DNA from 3 places in the Azospirillum sp. UENF 112521 genome. Region 3 is predicted to be linked to each of the others. Evidence: riboswitches for the same ligand, from Rfam matches in the RefSeq annotation. Region 3 holds a riboswitch; each other region holds the start of a gene.
What was found. A riboswitch is a leader RNA that binds a small molecule or an ion and turns the genes downstream of it on or off. The one in region 3 is predicted to bind cobalamin.
Positions count from the first base shown of each region.

Region 1: another riboswitch for cobalamin. It lies ahead of ACWPN8_RS25120 (ABC transporter ATP-binding protein); the one in region 3 lies ahead of ACWPN8_RS20525 (TonB-dependent receptor plug domain-containing protein).
Region 2: another riboswitch for cobalamin. It lies ahead of ACWPN8_RS33310 (CbtB domain-containing protein); the one in region 3 lies ahead of ACWPN8_RS20525 (TonB-dependent receptor plug domain-containing protein).

Region 1 covers NZ_JBSNCI010000005.1:35,071-39,340, reverse strand. Annotated here, with positions in the region: gene ACWPN8_RS25130 (TonB-dependent receptor) at 1-968, opposite strand, end outside; gene ACWPN8_RS25125 (DUF2946 family protein) at 1,106-1,561, opposite strand; cobalamin riboswitch at 1,810-2,043, shown strand; gene ACWPN8_RS25120 (ABC transporter ATP-binding protein) at 2,167-3,003, shown strand; gene ACWPN8_RS25115 (ABC transporter substrate-binding protein) at 3,000-3,986, shown strand; gene ACWPN8_RS25110 (FecCD family ABC transporter permease) at 3,983-4,270, shown strand, end outside.
Region 2 covers NZ_JBSNCI010000009.1:372,667-376,936, forward strand. Annotated here, with positions in the region: gene cobW (cobalamin biosynthesis protein CobW) at 1-801, opposite strand, end outside; gene ACWPN8_RS33305 (CbtA family protein) at 815-1,594, opposite strand; gene ACWPN8_RS33310 (CbtB domain-containing protein) at 1,605-1,790, opposite strand; cobalamin riboswitch at 1,836-2,066, opposite strand; gene ACWPN8_RS33315 (ABC transporter ATP-binding protein) at 2,385-3,161, shown strand; gene ACWPN8_RS33320 (ABC transporter ATP-binding protein) at 3,154-3,876, shown strand; gene ACWPN8_RS33325 (ABC transporter substrate-binding protein) at 4,040-4,270, shown strand, end outside.
Region 3 covers NZ_JBSNCI010000003.1:1,084,869-1,089,138, reverse strand. Annotated here, with positions in the region: gene ACWPN8_RS20535 (amidase) at 1-312, shown strand, start outside; gene ACWPN8_RS20530 (MBL fold metallo-hydrolase) at 554-1,441, shown strand; cobalamin riboswitch at 1,682-1,909, shown strand; gene ACWPN8_RS20525 (TonB-dependent receptor plug domain-containing protein) at 2,325-2,765, shown strand; gene ACWPN8_RS20520 (DUF7676 family protein) at 2,660-2,926, shown strand; gene ACWPN8_RS20515 (ATP-binding cassette domain-containing protein) at 3,359-3,676, shown strand; gene ACWPN8_RS20510 (DUF1636 domain-containing protein) at 3,683-4,078, shown strand; gene ACWPN8_RS20505 (DUF2946 family protein) at 4,146-4,270, shown strand, end outside.

The DNA of each region.
Region 1 (4,270 bases), on a different contig from region 3:
GTGTCCATCGGCATGCCGCCGCCGGCGCTGCCGCCCTTGTCCTCAAGGAAATTCATGGTGTGCCGCGTCCGCCGCCAGTTGGCGCGGGCGTCGAGATTTCCCCAGTCGAAGGCGCCTTCGTACCGGCCGTTCAGGAAGACGGTGCGGTTGTCGGTCAGATCCATGCGCTGGGTGGGAAAGCCCTGGTAGGGCATGGTCTGGATGCCGCCCTGCAGCGTGACCTGATGCCCGTCGCGACGCGCCCCGAACGTCACCGCATTGTCCTGCACGTTGTAGAGGGTCGAGCGGACGGTCTGGCCGTCGCCGGCCTTGTAGTTGCCGGCCCGGCTCCAGGATCCGCTGTAGCCCAGGCTGAGGCTGTCGGTGGCGACGGACGCCTCGGCAGCCCCCGTCACGCCACGGCCGTTCGACCGGTAGGAGGCCGACAGCTTGCCCTCGGTGTGCACCGCCTCCCCCGCCGGAGCGAAGACCGGAGGCGCGCTTTCGGCGGCGATGGTGCCGGCGATGCTGTCGCCGCCGGCGCTGACCGGCGTGATCCCGGCCAGAACCTCGATCTTGGACAGGCGCGTCGGCGTGATTGTGGACAGCGCCGGGTTCATCTGGTTGGGGCAGGCGGGCGCGACGGGCGCGCCGTCGACCAGCACATTGACGCGATCGGCACCCAGCCCGTTCAACGCCGGCAGGCTCGACACGCCGCCATTGCCGTAGAGGCTGACGCCGGGCAGGCCGCGCAGCAGGGCCGCGACGTCTCCGGTGGTGGGCCGGCGGGCCGCCAGCCCATCCCCGCCCAGGGCGGTGCCGGCGGCCAGGGCATCGTCCGGGCCTGCGATCACGGAAATCGCCGGAAGCGATTGGGCAAGCGGTGAAACGGTCTGGGCGGACAGAGCGGTGGGAAACAGTGCGGTGAGGGCAGCACCGGACAGCAGGGCGGCGCGCAGGGCGCCGGCCGCGGCGAAACGCAACATCATGGAACATCTCGATCTGAGGCCAGCCGAACACGGCCCCGCGCCATCGGTGCGAAGGGTGTGCAAGGCTGCGAACAGGAAAGGTCGGCAAGGGCGGGTCGCCGCGCGGATATCCCGCGCGGCGACCCGCGATTCCGGCCTCAGACCGGTGGCGCGCGGGCCTGGAGGGTGGAGAGGAACCAGCCGGCGGCGATCACGTCGCCGGGCAAGGCTTCGGGGCTGTGGCGCCCGACCGACGAGCGCGTCATCCGCAGATCCGGCGGCGGCAGCGCCAATCCACCGATCAGCGGACAGAGCGGGCAGGAGCCGCCCGACATCAGCAGATTGCCTCGGAGCAGATCGCCTTGGCCCGAATCGTTCTGCGCCGAATCGCTCTCGTCGCCTGCCGGATCGCCTGCCATTCCGTGGTCGTCCATAACCACGGTCTTGAACCCATCCGGCGTGCAGATGACGATCCGGCTGCTCTCGGCCGCATTGGCGGATGCGATGACGGCGGGCATCCAGGCCCAGGCGACGACCTGCAACAGCAGCGCAATCGCACCGGCCGCAAGGCCGGCCCGTCGCGTGGGTCGCAGTCTGTCCTGGGTCGCGCTCATGCCGATCCGTGCATCGATCCATCTTGCCCATCGCACGTGCAACCGCACGCATTGGGTGCGGCACATTAGCCGAAGCGCCGCAGTCGGGATCAGCGGCATTTTCCCGCAGGCCCAAAATTCGCCGGCGAACTTCTCCTTGCAGGCCGCATGAGGGCACGTTATGTTATGTTATAACATAACGTTCTGTATATGGACTCTCCGATGCTTTTGTTCGTTCGCAAAGCTTGACCGGGGGCGCCGCGTCGCTCATGAATGGTCCCGGTTCTGGTTCTTCCGGCGGTTCGCCACCGGAAGCTAAGAGGGAACCCGGTGAGCTGCCAACCCTGCGAAGGGGAATGCGGTGAGGCCGGGGCTGCCCCCGCAACTGTGAGCGGCGAGCCGTACCGTCATTTCAAGCCACTGGCGCCCATCGGCGCTGGGAAGGCCGGACGGAACGGCGATGACCCGCAAGCCAGGAGACCTGCCAGCACCACAACGAAACGTCCTCGGGCGGGGTGTCCCGGTGGAACGCTTGCCATGCGTGTGCCCGGATTCCGCTCCGGTCGCGTCGCATGCTCCGCAAGACGTCCGCCACGCCTCCCCGTCCGCAAAGACAGGAAGCACGCATGGCGTCAGCGTCCCTCCCCACAGAGGCATCGGTCCCTCCCCCCACCATCGCGGTGGAGCGGCTGGGGTGCCGGCTGGCCGGCCGCATGGTCCTGTCGGACATCGGTTTCTCGGTTTCCGACGGTGAAATCCTCGGCATTCTCGGGCCGAATGGCTCGGGCAAGACCACGCTGCTGCGCTGCCTCGCCGGCCTGCAAACCCCGTCCGCCGGCCGGGTTCTCATCGACGGCGACGATCCGCGCGCCCTGCGGCCGGTCGAGCTGGCCCGCCAGCTGGCGCTCCAGGCGCAGGATTCGACCGCAGCACTCGGCTTCACCGTGCGCGACGTGGTCGGCATGGGGCGCCTGGCCCACCGCCGTTCCCCCTTCGCCGCAGCCGGGGCGGAGGACCGCACCATCGTCGCCGACGCCCTGGACCGGCTGGAACTGTCCGGGCTCTCCGGGCGGGCAGTCGAACAGCTGTCGGGCGGCGAACGCCAGCGGGTGATGATCGCCCGCGCCCTGGCCCAGCGTCCGCGCATCCTGCTGCTCGACGAGCCGACCAACCATTTGGACATCCACCACCGCTTCGCCGTGCTCGACCTCGTGCGCGCGCTCGGCATCACCGTCGTGGCGACGCTGCACGACATCGAGCTGGCGGCCCGCTGGTGCGACCGCATCCTGCTGCTGGCCGACGGCCGGCTCCAGGCCGATGCCGCGCCGGAGGACGCACTGACCCCCGCCCGGCTGACCGCCGTCTACCGCGTCGCTGCGGCGGTTGACCGCCGCCCCGATGACGGCCGGCTGCGCATCGACCTGTCGCCCCTGATGTCGCCTCTTACGGAGCCAGCACGATGAGACGCTTTCTCCGCGGCGCTCCGCCTCTCGCCACGGTCTTCGCCTTGGCCCTCGCCCTGCAAGCCGGTGGCGCCTGCGCCCAAACCTATCCGGTCGAGGTCGCCAACTGTTTCGAGACCGCCCGCTTCGCCGCGGCCCCCAAGCGGCCGATGGTCCACGACACCAACATGACGCAGACCATGCTGGATCTCGGCCTCGCCGACCGCCTGGTCGCCGTTTCCGGCATCGAGGGGGTGGAGCACCGGCTGGTCGCCCCGCCGGGCGTGGTCGCGGCGCTGCCCCGGCTGCCCGACCGCGCGCCGACGCTGGAGGCGGTGCTGTCTGTCAATCCGGACTTCCTGTTCGCCGGCTGGAGCTATGGCTTCAATCAGGCGCGCGGCCTCACCCCCGCCCGGCTGGCGGAAATGGGCGTGGCGACCTACACGCTGCGGGAAAGCTGCATCCGCATCGGCCCGCGCGAGCCGATCAGCATGGACACGCTCTACGCCGACCTGCTGGCGCTGGGCGCCATCTTCGGCGTGACGGAGCGTGCCGAGGCCATGGTCGCCGATTTCCGCCGCCGCGTCGCCGCCATCACGGAGCGTGTCGGTGGCGTCGCCAACCGGCCGCGCGTGATGTACTGCGACCAGTGCCACACAGACGCGCCCCCCTTGTCGGTCGGGCGCGAAGGGATGACCAGCCTGCTGATGGCTCTGGCCGGCGGGCGCAACATCTTCGACGACATCCCTGACAGCTATGTCCGGGTGAGCTGGGAGGAGATGGTGTGGCGCGATCCGCAATGGATCATCGTCAGCGCGCACCGGATCCCGGCCGAGGACGCCATCCGCCATCTGACCTCGGCACCGCAGCTGGCCGACGTCGAGGCCGTGCGCAAGCGGCAGTTCATCGTGCTGACCTATGCCGAGCAGACGCCCTCCACCCGCAATGTCGAGGCGCTGGAGCGGATGGCGCGGACCCTGCACCCGGAGCGCTTCACGCCATGAACCGCTCCCGCCTGCTGGGCCTGTCGCTGATCCTGGCCGCCGCGCTGGCCCTGTCTGCGGTGGCTGCCGTCGGGTTCGGCGCCGCACGCGTCCCCATCCCCAAGGTCTGGGCGGTGGTCGTGCACGAGCTGTGGCCGGCGCTGGCCCCGCCCGCCGACGTCAGCCGGGCCGAGCGCAACATCGTCTGGGAATTGCGGCTGCCGCGCGTGCTGCTTAGCGCGCTGGCCGGTGCCGGACTGGCGGCGGTTGGGGCCGTGCTTCAGGTGCTGACGCGCAACCCGCTG
Region 2 (4,270 bases), on a different contig from region 3:
CACCACGAAGCTGGTGAAGTCGTCGTGGTCGTGGCCCTCTTCGTCGTCATGGTGGCTGGGACGGTTGGCGAGATCGTCTTCCACCGCCGCACCGACACCGAGCAGGACCAGCGGATCGACCGCGCCCTGGGAGGCGCGGACCAGCTTGGCGTCGCGGCCGACCGTGTGCGCGAGGGCGCCGCGGATCAGGTCCTCGACGCGGGCGAGATCGCCGTCGGCCAGCAGGTCGGTCTTGTTGACGACGATCAGGTCGGCGCAGAGCAGCTGGTCCTCGAACACCTCCTCGATCGGCGTCTCGTGATCGACGGTGCCGGCGGCGTCGCGCTGGGCCTCCAGCGCCGCGGGATCGGGGGCGAAGCGGCCCTCCGCGGCGGCGGCGGCGTCCACCACGGCGATCACGCCGTCGACGGTGACGCGGGTCTTGATCGCCGGCCAGTGGAAGGCCTGGACCAGCGGCTTGGGCAAAGCGAGGCCGCTGGTCTCGATCACGATGTGCTCGGGCGGCTCCGGCCGGGCCAGCAGCTTCTCGATGGCCGGGACGAAATCGTCGGCGACGGTGCAGCACAGGCAGCCGTTCGCCAGCTCGATCACGTCGTCTTCGGTGCAGGTCGGGTTGCCGCAGGCGCGCAGGATGTCGCCGTCGATGCCGACATCGCCGAACTCGTTGATGATCAGCGCCAGCCGGCGGCCGTCGGCCTTTTCCAGCAGGCCGCGGATCAGCGTGGTTTTGCCGGCGCCGAGGAAGCCGGTGATGACGGTCGCAGGAACCTTGCCGGCGGCCGTTTTCGCAAGAGCGGACATGAACTTCGCCTCCTTAACGCGCGCCGGGCTGAACCCGCAGGGCCGGGTGCCGTTCGGCCGGTTCGACCACGCCGCTCATCAGCCAGCCGCAGACGGAGCCCAGGATCGCCCAGAACAGGGCGGCGGAGCCCAGCGAGGCGGCGACGAAGCGGGCGGCCAGTTCCGGGGGAACGGCACCCTCGGCGCTTTCCGGATGGGGGGCACCGATCAGATGGGGCAGCGCTGCGGCCAGAACGGCGACGGCGATGACCAGACGGTTGCGGGCGAAGGCGAGGGCGGCGATGCCGACGCCGGCCCCGGCCGCGGCGGACAGCCACCAGAGCTGACGCAGCTCCAGCTCGGCCCCGGCCATGCCCGGCAGTTCCGGGGCCAGACCGAAGGACGGGGCCAGCGACACGGCGACGAAGCCGCCCATGCCCCAGACCAGCCCGCGGCGGGCATCAACCGGCCGTCCGGCCAGCAGGATCGCCGCCCCCAGCAGCAGCGCATAGGCGACGCCGGCGATCAGGTTGGCGGCGATGGTCAGGCCGATGCGCTGCATCGCCTCGTCCAGCGTGACCGGCACACCTTCGCCGACCTCGCGCACGGGGCCATGCTGGTGGCCTTCGGCCTGGCTGGCGGCCGGAGCCGCATTCGGGGCTGGCGCGGTTGCGGGAGGCGGGGTCACCACCTCGTATTTCTCGGCTTCGAGGATCAGCGGGACGGTCGTCGCCTGCTGAACGACGGAAGCGGCCGTGCCGGAGAGCACGCCCGCGACCAAAGCGGCTGTGAACAGCCGCCGGATCAGTTCCATGACCCGCTGCTTAGTGGCAGGGGAACGCGAAGGAGTGACGGGCGTCGTGCGCCGCATCGTGGATCTGCTGCGGCTGGGCGAAGCCGACGCCATACAGCAGGAAGCTGCCGAGCAGGATCGCGGCGAAGGCGGCGACCGCGGTCTGGGCGGCGCTGCGGGTCGCGGTGCTGGCGGCGTTCATCGAACGGGCGGTCATCGAAAACATCCTTGTTCTCCCGCCACACCCGGCGGGGTTGGAAAAGGTTCTGTGTGTCCGCCGGCAGGTTTCCTGGCTCGCGGGTCGTCGCATCGCCGTCCGCCTTCCCGGCCGCGGAGGGCCAGTGGCATGATGGACGGGACGCTCGCCGCTCACAGTTGCGGGGGCAGCCACGGCTTTGGCGCTTCCGGGAAACCCGGGAAGGTCCGTACCGCATTCCCTATTATCCCCGCCGCCCGTCAGGACGGGCAGGGCACCGTCGGACGGCCACCATCGCAGTGCCGAGCCCGTTTGGCAAGCCCGCAATAAGGCGTCTGCCACACGGACGATCTTGCATGCCGACACTTTGGATGCTGTCATGTTTTGTGGACAGAGTGTCCAGGGATCCGACACTTTCCGACGCAGGGGTGTCGGTCAGAGGGAGGACACCGAACCGAAACCCGCGGAGAAACAAAGGGGCCGGCGGCCCGGCCGAAGCGACCCCGTATCTGGCACGCTTCGTGCGTACAACAATCGGTGAAACGTCCCGCCGCACGGCGGCCGCCGGGCATATGCCCGGGACATAAGGACGAACGGGAGGAGAATTCGCGACCGATGAACGCCGCACCGAACGACGACATCATCCTGGAAGCGCGCAACCTGACAAAGGAGTTCAAGGGGTTCGTGGCGGTTCGCGACGTGAACCTGCAGGTTCGCCGCGGCACCATCCACGCGCTGATCGGCCCGAACGGCGCCGGCAAGAGCACGGTGTTCAACCTGCTGACCAAGTTCCTCACCCCCACCCGCGGCCAGATCCTCTACAAGGGCCGCGACATCACCCGCACCAAGCCGGCCGACATCGCCCTGATGGGTCTGGTCCGCTCCTTCCAGATCTCGGCCGTCTTCCCGCATCTCAGCGTGCTGGAGAATGTCCGGGTGGCACTCCAGCGCCCGCTCGGCACCAGCTTCCATTTCTGGAAGTCCGAATCCTCGCTCTACGACCTGCACAACCGGGCGCTGGAGCTGATCGAGGCGGTGAACCTCACCCCCTGGGCCGGCCATCTGGCGGCCGAGCTGCCCTATGGCCGCAAGCGCGCCCTGGAGATCGCCACCACGCTGGCGCTCGACCCGGAGGTGATGCTGCTCGACGAGCCGCTGGCCGGCATGGGCCATGAGGACATCGAGGGCACTGCCGCCCTGATCAAGCGCGTCGCCGCCGACCGCACCGTTCTGATGGTGGAGCACAATCTGTCGGTCGTTGCCCACCTGTCGGACACCATCACCGTTCTGCGCCGCGGCGAGATCCTGGCGGAGGGGCCCTACGAGGTCGTCTCGAAGAACCCGCAGGTGATGGAAGCATATATGGGCACGGGGGGGACCGGACATGCCTGACGGGATGAACACCAAGACCGCCATGCTGGAGATCGCCGACCTGCACGGCTTCTACGGCGAGAGCCATGTGCTGCACGGCGTCAGCCTGGAGGTGCGGCAAGGCGAGGTGGTGACGCTGCTGGGCCGCAACGGCGCCGGCAAGACCTCGACCATGCGCGCCATCATGGGCATCATGGGCAAGCGCACCGGCTCGATCCGCTTCCAGGGCACCGAGCTGATCGGCATGGCCCAGCACAAAATCCCGCGGCTCGGCATCGGCTATGTGCCGGAGGAGCGCGGCATCTTCTCCAGCCTCAGCGTCGACGAGAACCTGACGCTGCCGCCGGTGGTCAAGGAGGGCGGGATGACGGTCCCGCAGATCCATGAGCTGTTCCCCAACCTGAAGGGCCGCGGCTCGACCCAGGGGACGCGCCTGTCGGGCGGCGAGCAGCAGATGCTGGCGATTGCCCGCATCCTGCGCACCGGCGCCACCCTGATCCTGCTGGACGAGCCGACCGAGGGCCTGGCCCCGGTCATCATCGAGCAGATCGGTGTCGCGGTGCGGGCGCTCAAGGCACGCGGTTTCACCATCGTGCTGGTCGAGCAGAACTTCCGCTTCGCCGCCACCATCGCCGACCGCCATTACGTGATGGAGGAAGGCCATGTGGTCGACATGATCCCCAACGACCAGCTCCACGCCAACATGGACAAGCTGCACACCTATCTCGGCGTGTAGGCGCTCCAGCCCCGACATCACCGGCGCGAACGCCGCCCCGACCCCATCGAAGGGCAGGGCGGCGAACCGCCGGTTCCATGCCCGATTGCCTGCTCCAGGCACGGCAGAGGGACCCGCGACGGGACCCGGCCGACAACAAAAACCAAGAGGGAGAGACCTTCTGATGCGCACGCTTCTTCTCGCCGGCACCGCCCTGCTGACGCTCGCCGGGACAGTCGTTCCGGCTGCCGCCCAGGTGTCGGACAACGTCATCCGCATCGGCGTGCTGAACGACCGTTCCGGCATCTACGCCGATCTGGCCGGCGAAGGCTCCGCCATCGCCGCGCGGATGGCGGCGGAGGAGTTCGGCAACAAGGTCGCCGGCGCGCCCGTCGAGATCGTCGTCGCCGATCAC
Region 3 (4,270 bases):
ATTTCGCCGACCGTGCCGATCCTGCCTTTCGAAGCAGGGAGGAACACGCCAGACGGCGACAAGCGGAGCTGGGTCGAGTGGTCGTCCTTCAGTTTCCCGATCAACCTAAGTCAACAGCCCGCCTGCTCGCTGCCTTGCGGTTTCAGTCATCAAGGGCTTCCAATCGGTCTTCAGATCATAGGGGCCAGAGGAGACGACAGGTCCGTTCTCAGCGCCGCACAGAGTTATGAAGCAATGTACCGGGACCGATTCATCCAACCCGGCGGTCGATGGCTCGGACAGCACGGAAAAGGCGATGGGAAGGCCGGATAGGTCGCAATCTGTCACTTGGTGTTGGGGCTGGTTGGTTTGGTACGGCAACCCCGCGTTTTTGCCGGCGGAACGGAGCGTCAGACGGTTTGCGGCACGCTCCTCCACCGAAATGGGCAGTCAACGGAAAGCATCAGCGCTTGAAGCTCTGTAACAATCCAGGGTTGGCGGGATTGCTGACCCTGGAATCCCGCTTTGCACAGCAAAAACATGTTCTGAGCAATTCAAATTATGGCAGGAGGAAATGATGTCGCGAAAGCCGCTTGGTCAGGTTCCTGGAATCTATCATCGCGCAATCGGTGATATCGTCGTAACCGCGATTTCCGACGGATATGCCGATGCAGGTATTGAACCTTTGAGGAATATCGATCCTTCTGAAGCTTTGCTTTTGTTCGAGGAAAAGCTTCGTCCGGTCAGACGGGCATCGATCAATTGCTACCTCGTGCACTCGGAAGGACAGATCGCCTTGATCGACACCGGCTGCGGCCCCTATTTCGGCCCGACCGCCGGACAGCTTCAGCGAAACCTCAGCGCCATCGGCATCAGGAGCGATGAAATCGATGCAATACTTCTGACGCACATCCATCCAGATCATTCAGCGGGCCTGACGGACGTGGCAGACGGGCGTCGCATCTTCGCGAATGCCAGACTTGCGGTCCACCGGAACGAGTTGGTTCACTGGTTCGATGATGTCGAGATGGCCAAGGCAAGCGACCAGGACCGCCGCTTCTTCTTCGACACCGCTCGCGAGCAGGTCACCCCTTATAAAGACGTCGTTCAAGCTTTCGAAGGTCGGACCGAAGTATTCCCAGGTGTCCTGTCGAAGCCCTTGCTGGGGCACACACCCGGGCATTCCGGCTTCACGATCTCATCGAAGGGGGAAGAGCTCCTGATTTGGGGCGACACAATTCATATTCCCGAAATACAGATTTCCAGACCGGATGTGACGCTCACATTCGACTGTGATCAGGCGCTCGCCGCGGAGACTAGAAAAAACCTCTTCCAGGAGGTTTCTTCGAGGAGAACTCTCATCGCCGGTTCCCACATTGACTTCCCCGGGTTTGCGCATGTCGTACAGCGGCGTGATGGCTATCATCTTTTGCCGGAGCCGTGGTCCTACACCATGCGTTAGCAGGACGCGGAGAACGCGCTGTGTCATGGCGGCTGGTCATGATTCTCCCACTTGGCGAAGGAGGCGGCCGAAAAGAGGGCGATGGGGGCACGGATGAACGCAGCGAAGACGCTGCTGCGGGCTTTGCTGCTTCAGGCTTTCTCCCGGGAGCCTCGGAGCGCACGCCGATCGGAAATGCCGCAGCATCGCGAAGGCCGGAACGGCTCGACGCCATTGACAGGCGTATGGCCTGCCTCTATCACCGGAGGCATTGTCGGTGGTTCTCCCAGGCGCAAGCCGGGAGATTAAAAGGGAACGACGGAAGCGACAGGTGTCAAAGCCTGATGCAAGCCGTGGCTGTCCCCGCAACTGTGAGCGGCGAGTCGGCGCCGAAAAGCCACTGATCGGAGATCCCAGGATCCCGGTCGGGAAGGCGGTGCCGGATGACGACCCGCGAGCCAGGAGACCTGCCTCCGACAGCGTCACTCTGCCTTCGATCGGGGTGTGTCGAAGGTGCGGAAACCCGTCGTGGTGACGCGTCCATTGGCGTTGCCGCGGCCGGAGTCCGGGAAGATCGATCCTCCCTGAAGCAAGTCGCAGCTGAATGGTTCTCCAGGCGCGGGGCTTCGCGTCGTGGCGTCCGTTCGGCAACGCCCGTTCAACGGCTCCGGTCTCCGGGGCCGGCATGGATGTGTGGTCCCGGACGGGCGGCTTTGCGGCCGCATCGCTTGTCCGAACGCGCCTCCATGCCTGTGGCAGGACGTGGCAGAGCATGCAGACAAGCCGTTCCATCAAGTATTTCCACCTTCGGTTCGCCCCGGCCTGTTTGGGGGCCGGTCTCGGGGTTGTGGCTGGAGCGCCCATCGTTTCGGCGGACAACCTTCACCTTGCCCCTCTGGAGATCATGGCGCCGAAGGATGTGGCCGTGCCGCAAGAGCCGGCGACCATCGCCACCAGGGTGATCGGCGGCGAGGAGATCGAACGTCAGCAGATCCGCCGTCTCGACGATGCGCTGGGGCTTGTTCCCGGCCCCAGCCTGTCGGGCCGGCAGGCGCCGGGCGGTGTCCAGACCGTGAGGCTGCGCGGACCGGGGCCGCGCAACACCCGCGTCTTCATCGACGGCGTCGACATCGTCACCCGCCGTCCGTCCGGTCCGCTCGCTGGACAGGTCGGGGGAGAATATGGCGGCTTCGATAGCAAGGCACGCCGCGCAACCCGGTCGATCCGGAGCTTGCCCGCATCCGCCGGACCGCGCGGGCCGAGATGTACCGTGTCCTGGGGGCCGACGGCGCACCGCGGAGCTGGGGCCTGCGGCTGTTCAACGGCACGGGAGACCAGCAGATGACGCTGTTCTTTCCCAACCCCTTCCTTGGCGAGAACGACCGCATCCTGAAGGAGCCGGACTGGAGCCGCCTGTCGATGTGGGACCGGTTCCGTGAGCGCTATCTCGGGCTGATGCCCGATCCGCTCGACCGCAGCGGAAGGGGGTTCCGGTGCGGCGGCTGACCCTCCGCCTGACAGCGGCCTGCCTTCTGAGCGCGGCCACCCCGGTTGGGATTGCCGTTGCCACCGGTCCGCGGGCGGCGTCGGCCGCCGTGTACGGCGACCAGTATCTTCTGGTGCTTGCCGATCCCGGCCAGATCGCTGCCCCGGCGCCGCAGGCCGCCGACCCCTGGCTGTCGCTGCTGGCCGGCGAGGCGGGTCCCTTCCGGCAGATCCGGCCGAGTGCCGAGGCCTACCTGTCGCTCGGCGTCGGGGTGGTCCTCGCCAATGGCTGGAGCGCCCACAAGACCGTGGAACTGCTGGAGCGGTTCGGTGTGCGGGTGGTGCGCATCCCGCTGGTCGAGCGGTTCGAGGACATCGAGACGGTGACGGCGACGGTCGCCGAGGCTCTGGGCCATCCCGAACGCGGCGCGGGTCCTGGCGACGGACGCCCCGGTGCTCCTCGCCGACGAGCCGACGGCAGCCCTCGATCCCGGCCACCAATTCCGCCTCATGATGCTGCTGCGGGTCGAAGCGGTCGAGCGGCACCGTGCCGCCGTCGTCGTGCTCCACGACCTGTCGCTGGCCGCCCGCTGCTGCGACGATCTCGTCCTGCTGATGCCGGACCTTCGCGTGATCGCGGGAGACGTGGCGACCGTTCTGACGCCCTTCCTGCTGCGCGAGGCCTATGGCGTGCCCTTCGCCGTGACACAGGCCGCCGGCACCCCGGTGGTGCTTCCCCAATGCCCAACCATGATTCAATCCGGAGACTGACCAACCATGACCGTCGACGTGATCGTCTGTGAAACCTGCCGCCAGCCCGGCACAGGACCGGGGGTGGACCCGGAGGCCGGGTGGACCGGAGCGATGTTCGCGGCCCTGCTCGAAGGGGTTCTCGCATCCGCCGGGGCCGACGATGTCCGTGTCGGCACCATGCGCTGCCTGATGAGCTGCCGCCGGCCCTGCGCCGTCCACATCCGCTCGCCGGGGCGCATGGGATATGTCCTCGGCGACTTGGCTCCCGAGCGGTCGGCCGTCGAGGCGCTCGTCGGCTATCTGCTGGCCTATCGTGGGACCGACAGCGGTGTCGTCGCGTATCGGGACTGGCCGGATGGCGTCAAGGGCCGCTTCGTCGCACGGGTTCCCGTCCCTGACATGCAACCTTTGGGAAAATGACGCTTATCCTCGATGCGGCTCTTCGGCTATTGTGCCGCACCCGCAACGGACGGACTCACGGACCGGCATGAGCGCGACCCAGGAGAGACTGCGACCCGCGCGACGGGCCGGCCTTGCGGCCGGTGCGATCGCGCTGCTGTTGCAGATCGTCGCCTGGGCCTGGATGCCGGCCATGATCGCATCCGCCAACGC